DNA from 4 places in the Pseudomonas morbosilactucae genome. Region 3 is predicted to be linked to each of the others. Evidence: predicted binding sites of a transcription regulator. Region 3 holds the regulator's gene; each other region holds the start of a gene.
The links. The regulator sigma-54, encoded in region 3, starts transcription at its own class of promoters, with help from an activator protein. The targets are predictions, from matches to a motif close to ANTGGCATNNANNTTGCTNT.

Region 1 (3,461 bases), on a different contig from region 3:
GTCGACGTCAAGGGCAAAGTCGACCGCTATGCGCCGGTCACCATCAAAGGCAGCGTCAACCCCTTCGACCCGATGGCAGCACTGGACATCGCCACCAGTTTCAAACGGGTCGAGCTGACCACCCTGACCCCCTACTCGGGCAAGTTCGCCGGGTTCCGCATTCGCAAAGGCCGGCTCAACCTCGACCTGCACTACATGATCACCAAGGGCCAGCTCAAAGCTGAAAACAAGCTGGTGGTGGAACAACTGCAACTGGGTGAGAAGGTCGACAGCCCCGATGCGGTGGACCTGCCGATCCGCCTGGCAGTGGCGCTGCTCAAGGACACCGATGGCAAGATTTCCATCGAGCTGCCGATTTCCGGCGACCTCAATAACCCGCAGTTCAGCGTCATGCCGATCGTCTGGCAGACCCTGCGCAACCTGGTCCTGCGGGCAGCCCAGGCACCGTTCAAGTTCATTGGCGGGCTGATCGGCGGGGGCGGTGCGCAAGACCTCGGCAACGTGTCCTTCGCCCCGGGTTCCAGCGAGTTGAGTAAAGAGTCCGAGTCGGCGCTGACCACCTTGTCCAAAGCCCTGAAGGAACGGCCGACCCTGCGCCTGGAGATCGAAGGCACCAGCGCGCAAAGCAGCGACGGCCCGTTTATCGCCGAACAACGCCTTGAGCGTGAGTACCAGTACAACTACTACAAGATGCTCCAGCGTCGTGGCGATAAAGTCCCGGCGCAGGCATCCCTGCTGCAAGTGCCGGAGAATGAAAAAGCGCCGCTGCTGGAAGGCATCTACCGCACCCGCCTGAAGCAGCAACCGCCGGCCGAATGGGCTCAACTGGGCCGCGACGAACGCAGCGCCAAACTGCGCGAAGGGGTGATTCAGTTCTGGAGTTCCAGCGACGTGCTGTTGCGCCAACTGGGCCAAGAGCGGGCCAGCAGCATCAAGGACTTCCTGGTGGATAAAGGCCAACTCGCGGACGACCGTGTGTACTTCATCGACGCCAACCTGGGGCAAGCGGAAAGTGATGGTCGCGTCGTGACCCCGTTGCATTTGGACGCTGAGTAAAACCGGGACGCTCATTAAACCTAAGAGCGACGTAACCCTAAGCGACCAGCCAGCCGGCCCCGGACTTTTCCGACGCCAATAGAACAGGCCCCGGCACATGGTGCCGGGGCCTGTAATGACCACATCCTTGTGGTCTTCGCATGAACCTTAGAGAAGCGGTAGGCCGGTATTGCCTACCGCGACCTCTCCCTGTCCAGGCAAGAAGCGTGCGCCTTACTCGGCTTTCAGGCCGTCAGCGGAAACCGCTTTAACGCCTTTGATTTTCTTGGTGATCGCAACAGCGGTGGCTTTCTGGGCATCGGTGACCGCAACAGTGGACGACAGCGACACAACGCCTTTGTTGGTCTCTACCTTGATGTCGGTACCAGGAATGCCTTTCTCGGTAACCAGGTCGCTTTTCACTTTGGTGGTGATCCAGGTGTCAGAGGTCGCCTCTTTGGCCTTGTCGACTTCACCAGCAGCTACAACCATAGGTGACTGAGTGTGTTGAGTGGTCTGCGCAAATGCTGCGTTGGCCATGGTCAGGGTCAGAGCGGTAGCAGTTGCGGCAGCGATAGCGAACTTCTTCATACGAGTAACTCCTGTTCTTTTAGAAAGCCTGAGCCGTTGTCCTGGCTTCAGGGTTACTAGGGATATTGCAGGCGCTGTGCCAACTTTTGATCGCTATAAAAATACATATAAATCAATAACTTAAAAAAAACACAAAAAATCGGAATCATGCAATTTGCATGACCGGCTGCCAATCTGCATGCAAGTTGCGGTTTCTCCGAGGGCTGGTGGAGCCGCTGTGGCGGCGCCACCTTTTATCGGTCGAACCTCAAGACTGAAAAGCCTTCAAGCACTCTCTGCGCTGCAGCCCTTGGGCACGTAATCCACGGCGACTGAGGTGGCACAGGCCCACCCCGTCACCGGCGAGCGGGTAAGGGTCAGGGTCTTGTTCAATACCGGGCTTGGGGCATTGAGCAGGGTGCAGGCAATCGTCCCCTCTCCACTGCTCGCCGCTCCCGTCGCGGTCATCAGGCAGTTCGCGCTCTGGGCCATAGCGCCCAGCAGTTCCAGGGTCGGATCGACGCCCTGGTTGAGTACATCCTCAAAGTGGACCTTCAGGGCCGAGGCTTCAGCCAGGGCCGCCATCACCTTGGCCCGGGCCTGGTACTTGGAATACAGCGGCAGGGCCACCGTTGCCAGGATGCCGATAATGGCCACCACGACCAGTAGCTCGATCAGGGTAAAACCGTACTGACGCTTCATAGACAGGCTCCATGCCTAAACAAAGGTTTTATGAGTTGCATGGGGGCCAAAGCACGGCCTGTGCCAGCCATGAAAGCCACGTAAAACAAGGCTTTCACGGTTTTCTAAGGACGCCGTGTCACGCAAGGATTCGCACAAACTGACAATTTCCGTCACCCCGCTGCGCCGTTCCGGGGGCGCCTGCAACTACGCTTTAAAGCAATCGCCGGGCGGTCTGCCAAACACGCTCGCCACCCCGCGCTCACGGACGAGCACGGCTTTACACAGGACCGAACCATGACGCCAAGAACGGCAAGAATCAGTGTGTACACCTGGCAAGGCAGCGACCGCAGCGGTAGCCCCCTCGCCGGCGAGTTGAGTGCCCAGACTCCAGCCCTGGTCAGGGCCAAGCTGCGCCAACAGGGCATCACCCCCCACCGGGTCCGGCGCAAATCCGCACCGCTGCTGCGTCCATCGCACAGGATCAAGGCCCGGGACATAGCGCTGTTCACCCGCCAACTGGCCAGCATGATGAAAGCCGGGGTGCCGCTGCTGCAGGCCTTCGACATCATCGCTGAAGGCCTGGACACGCCGGGCATGCGCCCTCTAGTGCTGGCCCTCAAGCGAGACATCGAAGCCGGCAACAGCCTGGCCGCGGCATTGCGCAAACACCCACGCTGCTTCGACGAGTTGTACTGCAACCTGGTGGAGGCCGGTGAGCAGGCCGGCGCCCTGGATACCCTGCTGGAGCGCGTGGCCACCTATAAGGAGAAGAGCGAGAACCTCAAGGCCAGGGTCAAGAAAAGTCTGATCTACCCATTGGCGGTAGTCGCCGTGGCGGCGGTCGTCAGCGCCATTCTGCTGGTCAAGGTTGTACCGCAATTCCAGAGCCTGTTCGCGGGCATCAACGCCCCGCTGCCGGCCTTTACTCAATGGGTCATCGCACTCTCGCAGCTCATGCAGCACGGCTGGTGGATGCTGGCTCTCGGCGGCCTGGGTACCCTGCTGGGCCTGCGCCATGCCCACAGACGCTCAAAACGCCTGCGTGATGCCCTGGACAGCGGCCTGCTTAAATTGCCTCTGCTGGGCACCTTGCTGTACAAGTCTGCGGTGGCCCGTTATGCGCGTACCCTGGCCACCACCTTTGCCGCCGGCGTGCCCTTGCTGCAGGCCTT
Region 2 (3,461 bases), on a different contig from region 3:
GTCTATAAACGCGCACATTGGCATGCCCCTCACTGAGCAAATGGTGAGCATGCAGGCGACTCATCACGCCTTTGTCGCAATACAGCAGGTACTGGCGAGTAGGGTCCAGTTCCTTGAAGCGCGCGTTCAGTGCATAGAACGGCATCGCTTGTACTTCGACGCCAGCCAGTTGCAGCGGGTCATCTTCCTCGGCATCCGGGTGACGGATGTCGATGACGATCTGACCGGCCAACGCCTCGCTGACTTCTTCAATCTGCAAATCCTGGCCCAACTCGTCGATCACCCGATCGATCGGTACCAGTTTGGCGTTCTCGAGCGCACGCTCCAGAATCGCCATGTCGAATTCTTTCTCTTCATGCTCCACACGCGGACGCTTGGCGTGGGTCTTGGGGTTCACCGAGATGACCCCGCAATACTCGGGCATGTGCTTGGCGAAGTCGGCGGTGCCGATTTCCTGCGCTAGGTCGATGATGTCCTGCTTGTGGCTGGCGATCAGCGGGCGCAATACCAGCTTCTCGGTCACACAGTCGATCACCGACAGGTTGGGCAGCGTCTGGCTCGACACCTGGGAAATCGCCTCGCCGGTCACCAGCGCGTCGATCTCCAGGCGATCGGCGATTCGGGACGCCGCGCGCAACATCATACGCTTCAAAATGACGCCCATATGACTGTTGTCGACTTTACCGAGGATTTCCCCCAGGACTTCCTCGAACGGCACGCTGACAAACAGCACGCGCTGGGAGCTGCCGTACTTCTTCCATATATAGTGCGCGACTTCCATCACGCCCAATTCGTGGGCACGCCCGCCCAGGTTGAAGAAGCAGAAGTGGCTCATCAGGCCGCGGCGCATGATCTGGTAGGCCGCCACCGTGGAATCGAAACCGCCGGACATCAACACCAGGGTCTGTTCCAGGGCACCCAGCGGGTAGCCGCCCAGGCCGTTGTGCTGGCTATGGATCACGAACAACCGTTGGTCGCGAATTTCCATACGCACTTCGATTTCCGGGTCTTTCAAGGAAATCCCGGCGGCGCCGCACTGACGACGCAGCTGGCTGCCGACGTATTTTTCCACGTCCATGGAGCTGAATTCGTGCTTGCCGGCGCGCTTGCAACGCACGGAAAAAATCTTCCCGGGCAAGGCATCGCCGAAGTGCTGCTTGCACTTGGCAACGACGTCGTCGAAGTCGCCCAGCAGGTACTCGTCGACCTGCAGGAAATGCGCGATACCCGGCATGCACGTCAGGCGCTCAGTCAGCTCCTTCAAGGCTTTGGGGTCACTGAGGGCGGTTTCCAATTCAAGGTTGTCCCACACACCATTGACCACCACAGCCGGGTCCAGATCGCGGAGCACGGCACGGATGTTTTTGGCCAACTGGCGGATGAAACGCATCCGTACCGGGCGGCTCTTAATGGTGATTTCCGGGAAAACTTTAACTATTAGTTTCATGAAAACAGCGCGCGCAGGGCCAGCCGAAAAAGGGGGGCGCGGATTATAGCGGAAATTGCTCAAGGTTTAACCAGTTAATGTGCAGTTGGTTTTAGTCGCACCAAAACAGGTCATTTTCAGAATCCAGCGCCACATTGCGGTGCGCTAAAAATCCAAATCCAGGCCAATTAGCCTTTATATGCGTGGATTTGGGGCAAAAAACCCAACTCGGGGCACTGGCATGCAATTTGCTCCCTTGTGAGGCAGGTTGCCTTGGCAGAGTATTCGCGCCGGCATCACCCACATTCTAAGGGCACTCCACTACTTAGCCCGAAGCCACCCCGGAGGACATATGTCGAAGTCGGTTCAACTCATCAAAGATCATGACGTCAAGTGGATTGATCTGCGCTTCACGGATACCAAAGGCACTCAGCACCACGTGACCATGCCGGCTCGCGACGCGCTGGATGACGCCTTCTTCGAAGAAGGCAAAATGTTCGACGGTTCCTCCATCGCTGGCTGGAAAGGCATCGAAGCCTCCGACATGATCCTGATGCCGGACGACAGCACTGCCGTGCTGGACCCGTTCACCGAAGAGCCGACCCTGATCCTGGTTTGCGACGTGATCGAGCCTTCGACCATGCAAGGCTACGACCGCGACCCACGTGCGATCGCCAAGCGTGCCGAGGAATACCTGAAGTCCACCGGTATCGGTGACACCGTATTTGTAGGTCCAGAGCCTGAGTTCTTCATCTTCGACGAAGTGAAGTTCAAGTCCGACATCTCTGGCTCCATGTTCAAAATCTTCTCCGAGCAAGGCTCGTGGATGTCCGACCAGGACGTGGAAGGCGGCAACAAAGGCCACCGTCCAGGCGTCAAAGGCGGCTACTTCCCAGTTCCGCCGTTCGACCACGACCACGAAATCCGTACCTCCATGTGCAACGCCATGGAAGAAATGGGCCTGGTCATCGAAGTTCACCACCACGAAGTGGCGACTGCCGGCCAGAACGAAATCGGCGTGAAGTTCAACACCCTGGTAGCCAAGGCTGACGAAGTTCAGACCCTGAAGTACTGCGTACACAACGTGGCTGACGCTTACGGCCGCACCGCAACCTTCATGCCTAAGCCTCTGTACGGCGATAACGGCTCGGGTATGCACGTTCACCTGTCCATCGCCAAAGATGGCAAGAACACCTTCGCTGGCGAAGGCTATGCCGGCCTGTCCGACACCGCCCTGTACTTCATCGGCGGCATCATCAAGCACGGTAAGGCCCTGAACGGCTTCACCAACCCGTCGACCAACTCCTACAAGCGTCTGGTCCCAGGTTTCGAAGCTCCAGTGATGCTGGCCTACTCGGCCCGTAACCGTTCCGCCTCGATCCGTATTCCTTACGTGTCCAGCCCACGCGCTCGCCGTATCGAAGCTCGCTTCCCGGATCCAGCAGCCAACCCGTACCTGGGCTTCGCTGCACTGCTGATGGCTGGCCTGGACGGCATCCAGAACAAGATCCACCCTGGCGACGCTGCTGACAAAAACCTGTATGACCTGCCGCCTGAAGAGGCCAAAGAGATTCCACAAGTTTGCGGCAGCCTGAAAGAAGCCCTGGAAGAGCTGGACAAAGGTCGTGCGTTCCTGACCAAAGGCGGCGTTTTCAGCGACGACTTCATCGATGCTTACATCGAACTGAAAAGCGAAGAAGAAATCAAAGTACGCACCTTCGTACACCCACTGGAATACGAGCTGTACTACAGCTGCTAATCCAGTCGCGCTCGCGCAAGCGGCGTAACGAGAGGCCTCCTTCGGGAGGCCTTTTTTATGGGCGATTTTCACCCATTGTGTGAGCAAAGGTTAAGGCTGCCGCCCCGAGCCTTGTCGCTACTCTATGGTCAATCCGCACCCAAACAAGAGATGACGGCTGCACAGCCAGAGACCGACCTTCCATGCGCATTTATCTTTTTTGCCTGATGCTGGCCAGCTTGCCGGCCAGCGCCGAGAGCCACCGCCACGTAGACGCCGCCGACCCTGTGTATTCCG
Region 3 (3,461 bases):
GGCCTGGTCCAGGCGGATCAGGGCCGGGTCATGATCGACGACCTGGATGTCAGCCACCAACCCATGCACGGCCGCGCCCGTGCCGGTATCGGTTATCTGCCCCAGGAAGCCTCGATCTTTCGCAAGCTGTCGGTGGCCGACAACATCATGGCCATCCTCGAGACCCGCAAGGAACTCGACAAGGCCGGTCGGCGCAAAGAGCTGGAGAGCCTGCTGCAGGAATTCCACATCAACCACATCCGCGACAACCTGGGCATGAGCCTGTCCGGTGGTGAACGCCGCCGTGTGGAAATTGCTCGCGCCCTGGCTACCGCACCAAAGTTCATCCTGCTGGACGAACCCTTCGCCGGTGTCGACCCGATCTCGGTCGGCGACATCAAGCAGATCATTCATCACCTCAAGGCCAAGGGCATTGGTGTGCTGATCACCGACCATAACGTCCGTGAAACCCTGGATATCTGCGAAACCGCTTACATCGTCAACGACGGCCAGCTGATTGCCGAAGGCGACTCCGAGACCATCCTGGCCAATGAATTGGTCAAGGAAGTCTACCTGGGCCATGAGTTCCGCCTGTAAGCACTGAGGTGTTTGGCCAGTCGCCGGGGCGCCGCAAGCAATAAAATCCTGCAATTTTTATTGTTACAGCGCTCTAGGCAAACACTTCAGTTTCAGGCATATAATTTGCTTATGTTTGGCGCCTCGGCGCCCTGTAGTGGATGGCGCATGTGCGCCGGCGAATAAGGTGTTAAGCCCCTGCCATGAAACCATCGCTAGTCCTGAGAATGGGCCAGCAGCTGACGATGACACCGCAGCTGCAACAGGCCATCCGCCTGCTCCAATTGTCGACCCTGGACCTGCAACAGGAAATCCAGGAGGCCCTGGAGTCCAATCCGATGCTCGAACGCCAGGAAGAAGGCGACGACTTCGATAACAGCGACCCATTGGCCGACAACGCCGAGCAGAAACCCAACACCGACATCCAGGAACCCTCCTACCAGGAAACCGCCCCCACGGTGGACAACCTCGAGGAAGGCGAATGGAACGAGCGCATCCCCAACGAGCTGCCCGTCGACACTGCCTGGGAAGACGTCTACCAGACCAGCGCCAGCAGCCTGCCGAGCAACGATGACGACGAGTGGGACTTCACCACCCGTACCTCCGCCGGCGAAAGCCTGCAGAGCCATCTGCTCTGGCAATTGAACCTGGCCCCGATGTCGGACACCGATCGCCTGATCGCCGTGACCCTGATCGATTGCATCAACAATCAGGGCTACCTGGATGAAACCCTCGAGGAGATCCTCGACGCCTTCGATCCGGAACTGGACATCGAACTGGACGAGATCGAAGCCGTCCTGCACCGCATCCAGCAATTCGAACCGGCCGGCATCGGCGCCCGCAACCTAGGCGAATGCCTGCTCCTGCAATTGCGTCAACTGCCGGCCAAGACCCCATGGCTGGCCGAAGCCCAGCGCCTGGTCACCGACTACATTGACCTGCTGGGCAGCCGCGACTACAGCCAACTGATGCGGCGCATGAAGCTCAAGGAAGACGAGCTGCGCCAAGTCATCGAACTGGTACAGAGCCTCAACCCGCGCCCGGGCTCGCAAATCGAGTCCAGCGAAGCCGAATACGTTGTGCCCGACGTTATTGTGCGCAAGGACAACGAGCGCTGGCTGGTAGAGCTCAATCAGGAATCCGTACCGCGCCTGCGAGTGAATGCGCAATACGCTGGTTTTGTCCGCCGCGCCGACACCAGCGCCGACAACACCTTCATGCGCAACCAACTGCAGGAAGCGCGCTGGTTCATCAAGAGCCTGCAAAGCCGCAACGAAACCCTGATGAAGGTCGCCACCCAGATCGTCGAACACCAGCGGGGCTTCCTCGAGTACGGTGACGAAGCGATGAAGCCGTTGGTCCTGCACGATATCGCTGAGGCGGTGGGCATGCACGAATCGACCATTTCCCGGGTGACCACGCAAAAATTCATGCATACCCCACGGGGCATATATGAACTGAAATACTTTTTCTCCAGCCACGTCAGCACCTCCGAAGGCGGCGAATGCTCGTCCACGGCGATCCGCGCGATCATCAAAAAACTGGTCGCTGCGGAAAATCAGAAAAAGCCGTTGAGTGACAGCAAGATCGCTGGTTTACTGGAGGCACAAGGCATTCAGGTAGCCCGTCGTACCGTCGCCAAGTACCGCGAATCCCTTGGGATCGCGCCTTCCAGCGAACGGAAGCGGTTGATGTAGTCGCCGGGCTAGCCACAGCGTTCCAGGGTGTGTTCGAAAGCAACCGAGCAGCAATCAGGCAAGGATGATTTCGGACACAACCTAAGTGGCAGGCAACCCAGCCTGCCGCCTTATGCACTGGCAACGAAGGAGAAGCTGTATGCAAGTCAACATCAGTGGACACCAACTGGAAGTGACCGAACCCCTGCGCGCTTATATCGGCGAAAAACTCGACCGACTGGAGCGCCACTTTGACAAGATTACCAATGTGCAGGTAACGATGGCTGTCGAGAAACTGAAACAGAAAATCGAAGCCACGCTGCACATCCACGGTGGGGAGGTTGTCGCCAATGCAGAACATGACGATATGTATGCTGCGATTGACCTGCTCACGGACAAGCTCGACCGCCAACTGAAAAAGCATAAGGAAAAGCAACTCCACCTTCTCCAAGGCACGGGTCGCTAACACTCCCCTCCCATGATCCGACTTGAAAGCATCCTGACCCCCGGCCGTTCCCTCGTGAACGTGCCGGGCGGCAGTAAAAAACGCGCCCTCGAACAAATTGCCAACCTGATCAGCCGCGAAGTGCCTGATCTGGAGATGCAGGATGTCTTCGAGAGCCTGATTGCCCGTGAAAAACTCGGTTCTACGGGTTTTGGCAACGGCATCGCTATTCCTCACTGCCGTCTAAAAGGGTGCGCGTCGCCTATCAGCGCCTTGATGCACCTGGACGCCCCTATCGATTTCGACGCCATTGATGGCGCTCCGGTCGACCTGCTGTTCGTATTGCTGGTCCCGGAAGCGGCCACCGATGCTCACTTGGAACTGCTCCGGCAGATCGCCAGCATGCTGGATCGCAAGGAAGTGCGTGACCGGCTGCGCAGCGCCTCCAGCAATGAAGCCCTGTATCAGGTTGTCCTGGACGAACAGAACGGTCACTAGCCATGCGTTTGATCATCGTCAGCGGCCGTTCCGGCTCGGGTAAAAGCACCGCCCTCGATGTTCTTGAGGACCACGGTTACTACTGCATCGACAACTTGCCCGCCGGGTTGCTGCCCGAACTGGCCGAGCGTGCGTTGATCCACACCGAGCTGGCACAACCGCTGGTGGCGGTGTCCATTGACGCACGCAACCTGCCCAGCCACTTGTCGCGCTTCCCCGAGCTCCTGGAAGAAGTCCGTGCCCGGCACATCCAGTGCGATGTGCTGTACCTGGACGCCGACGAGGAA
Region 4 (3,461 bases), on a different contig from region 3:
AAGTCCCGTGAGCTTTGCCCATTTACTCTACCGTCGGTACGCCAAGCCTGGATTAACGGCTGGCGAGAAGGACGCGGCGACAACTGGGACGGTATGACAGGCACTGCGGGCATCCACAGACTCAACGAACTTCGTGCTGTCGGCTAATCAGGGCAACAATCCCGACACCTACCTCTGAAGCGTTACAACGATCAACCATGCGCGTCCTATCCGGGCGGCGGGCTTCGGCCCAGGGGCTCCTTCAAGGAGCCCTTTTTAATGCCTGCGATTCAAGCCGCCCTTCCGAGCCTCAGCGCATCGCCGCAATGGCGTCCACCGACTCGCGAATCAGCGCCGGGCCCTTGTAGATAAAACCCGAATACAGCTGCACCAGGCTGGCACCGGCGGCGATCTTCTCAGCCGCGTGCTTGCCTTCGGTGATGCCGCCCACGGCAATGATCGGCAAACGCCCGCCCAGCTCCGCCGCCAGGACCTTGACCGTGTGGGTGCTTTTGTCGCGCACCGGCGCGCCGGACAGGCCGCCCGCCTCGTCACCATGCTCCATGCCTTCGACGCCCACCCGGCTCAACGTGGTGTTGGTGGCAATGACCGCGTCCATGCCGGTTTCGATCAGGGCCTGGGCCACTTGAACGGTTTCTTCATCGGTCATGTCCGGGGCGATCTTGATCGCCAGGGGCACGTGTTTGCCATGTTGCAGGGCCAGGACCTTCTGCCGCTCGCTCAAGGCCGCCAGCAATTGCTTCAGCGACTCACCGAACTGCAGGCTGCGCAGGCCCGGGGTGTTGGGCGAGCTGACGTTGACCGTCACGTAACTGGCGTGGGCATAGACCTTGTCCAGGCAGATCAGGTAGTCGTCCACTGCACGCTCCACCGGCGTGTCGAAGTTCTTGCCGATGTTGATCCCCAGCACGCCCTTGTATTTGGCGGCGGCAACACGGGCCAGCAAGTGATCCACACCGAGGTTGTTGAAGCCCATGCGGTTGATGATGGCTTCAGCCTGGGGCAAGCGGAAAATCCGCGGCTTGGGGTTGCCCGGCTGCGGACGCGGGGTGATGGTGCCGATCTCGACAAAGCCGAAACCCAACTGGGCGAAACCGTCGATGGCCGCACCGTTCTTGTCCAGGCCGGCCGCCAAGCCCACCGGGTTGGGAAACTCCAGGCCCATGACCTTCACCGGCACCTGCGCCGGCGCCTTGCACAGCAAACCGTTAAGCCCCAGGCGCCCGCCCGCACCGATCAGGTCCAGGGACAGGTCGTGGGAAGTTTCCGGGGAGAGTTTGAACAACAGCTGGCGGGCCAGGGTATACATGGGCGGGATTGACTCGGTAGGCGGCGAAATGAGGCGGCGATTATAGCCGGGCCCGAGGGCTCCAGGCGAGGCGCCGGGTGAAATCAGCGTTGAATGGCATATGCCTTGCACCAACCTTGCTCATCAACACTCATGCCAACGACGGCATGAGTCTCTCGCTGTACGAAAGAGGACAATGGCGTCGTCACCGGCTTGGGATTACCCAATGCCCGGCTGCGGCGCTTTTTTTTGCAAGGTGCCTACCCCATGAATGAACTACCCGTCAGCCCACTGGCTTGGGTCAATGGCAGCGATGCCCCGGAAAAGACCGAGATCAATCTCGGTTTCATGGCCCTGAGCGACTGCGCCTCGGTGGTGGTCGCCGCAACTCAGGGGTTCGCCCAGCCTTACGGCCTGACCCTGAACCTCAAGCGCCAGGCCTCGTGGGCCACCCTGCGGGACAAACTGGTGAGCGGTGAACTGGACGCCGCACACAGCCTGTACGGCCTGATCTACGCGGTGCACCTGGGCATCGGCGGGGTCAACCCCTGCGACATGGCCGTGCTGATGGGGCTGAATCAGAACGGCCAAAGCATCAACCTGTCCCGGGAGCTGCAGGGCCGGAACGTGACCAGTCCTGAAGCACTGGATCGCCATGTGCGCCAAAGCAGGGCAAAGCTGACGTTCGCCCAGACCTTCCCCACCGGCACCCACGCCATGTGGCTGTATTACTGGCTCGCCGCCCAGGGCATTCACCCGCTGCAGGATGTCGACAGCGTGGTGGTGCCGCCGCCGCAAATGGTCGCCCACCTGCAAGCGGGACGCATCGACGGCTTTTGCGTGGGCGAGCCCTGGAGCGCCAGCGCGGTGAACCAGGAGCTGGGCTTTACTTTGGCCACCAGCCAGGCCATCTGGCCCGATCACCCGGAAAAGGTCCTGGGCTGCACCCGCGCCTTTGTCGAGCAATACCCCAACACCGCCCGAGCCTTGGTGATGGCGATTCTGGAGGCCAGTCGGTTTATCGAAGAAAACCAGGAAAACCGCCGGAGCACCGCCCAGTTGCTGAGTGCCAGCCAATACCTGGATGCACCGCTGGAGAGCATTGAGCCACGACTGCTCGGGCACTACCTCGACGGCCTCGGCAACCAGTGGCAAGACCCTCACGCCCTGCGCTTTCATAACGACGGCGCGGTGAACCTGCCGTACCTGTCCGACGGGATGTGGTTCATGACCCAGTTCCGGCGCTGGGGTCTGTTGCGCGAGGACCCGGATTACCTGGCCGTGGCCCGGCAGGTGCAGCAATTACCACTGTATCGGGAAGCCGCCACGGCGGTAGGCGTCGCCTCGGGCAGCCAAGACCTGCGCAGCAGCCAATTGATCGACGGCAAGGTCTGGGACGGCAGCGACCCCGCCGCCTATGCCCGCAGCTTCAAGCTCCACGCTTTAAACGACAGCACCCCGCTGCTCGCCAGCCGCTGACAGGAGCCTGTGACCATGTTGCGTATCCTGCTGATCAACGACACCGCGAAGAAAGTCGGCCGTCTCAAGGCCGCCTTGGTGGAAGCCGGTTTTGAAGTGATCGACGAGTCAGGCCTGACCATCGACCTGCCGGCGCGAGTCGAAACGGTGCGTCCGGACGTGATCCTGATCGATACCGAGTCACCCAGCCGCGATGTGCTGGAACAAGTGGTGCTGGTCAGCCGCGACCAACCGCACCCAATCGTGATGTTCACCGACGAGCACGACCCCGGCGTCATGCGCCAAGCCATCAAGTCCGGGGTCAGCGCTTATATAGTCGAAGGCATCCAGGCCGACCGCCTGCAACCCATTCTCGACGTGGCCATGGCCCGCTTCGAAAGCGACCAGGCCCTGCGCGCCCAGCTGCAGGCCCGCGACCAGCAACTGGCCGAGCGCAAGCGCATCGAGCTGGCCAAGGGGCTGCTGATGAAAATGAAAGACTGCAACGAAGAACAGGCCTACACCCTGATGCGTCGCCAGGCCATGAGCCGGCAGCAGAAGCTGATCCAGGTGGCGGAGCAGATCATTGCCATGAGCGAGCTGCTCGGCTAACCAACGCTGTTGGCTCAGCTCTTGCTAAGTAAACCTCACAGGTAACCAACGGCGGTTGCCCCACCTACGACAAAGACGTCGCACACCCTTCTCGCCCAGGCGA

Region 1: the regulator sigma-54 is predicted to act here: its motif matches at 2,356-2,375, upstream of M1B35_RS19250 (pilin).
Region 2: the regulator sigma-54 is predicted to act here: its motif matches at 1,662-1,681, upstream of glnA (glutamate--ammonia ligase).
Region 4: the regulator sigma-54 is predicted to act here: its motif matches at 1,402-1,421, upstream of M1B35_RS22105 (CmpA/NrtA family ABC transporter substrate-binding protein).

What each region holds. Positions count from the first base shown of each region.
Region 1 is NZ_JALQCX010000035.1:38,906-42,366, forward strand. Features, by position in the region: gene M1B35_RS19240 (DUF748 domain-containing protein) at 1-1,056, shown strand, start outside; gene M1B35_RS19245 (BON domain-containing protein) at 1,270-1,626, opposite strand; gene M1B35_RS19250 (pilin) at 1,891-2,307, opposite strand; gene M1B35_RS19255 (type II secretion system F family protein) at 2,584-3,461, shown strand, end outside.
Region 2 is NZ_JALQCX010000039.1:3,412-6,872, reverse strand. Features, by position in the region: gene thiI (tRNA uracil 4-sulfurtransferase ThiI) at 1-1,447, opposite strand, end outside; gene glnA (glutamate--ammonia ligase) at 1,779-3,185, shown strand; gene M1B35_RS20725 (hypothetical protein) at 3,368-3,461, shown strand, end outside.
Region 3 is NZ_JALQCX010000037.1:73,822-77,282, forward strand. Features, by position in the region: gene lptB (LPS export ABC transporter ATP-binding protein) at 1-576, shown strand, start outside; gene M1B35_RS20155 (RNA polymerase factor sigma-54) at 759-2,252, shown strand; gene hpf (ribosome hibernation-promoting factor, HPF/YfiA family) at 2,392-2,697, shown strand; gene ptsN (PTS IIA-like nitrogen regulatory protein PtsN) at 2,710-3,174, shown strand; gene rapZ (RNase adapter RapZ) at 3,177-3,461, shown strand, end outside.
Region 4 is NZ_JALQCX010000042.1:4,139-7,599, reverse strand. Features, by position in the region: gene rmf (ribosome modulation factor) at 1-147, shown strand, start outside; gene M1B35_RS22110 (quinone-dependent dihydroorotate dehydrogenase) at 290-1,309, opposite strand; gene M1B35_RS22105 (CmpA/NrtA family ABC transporter substrate-binding protein) at 1,556-2,767, shown strand; gene M1B35_RS22100 (ANTAR domain-containing response regulator) at 2,783-3,358, shown strand.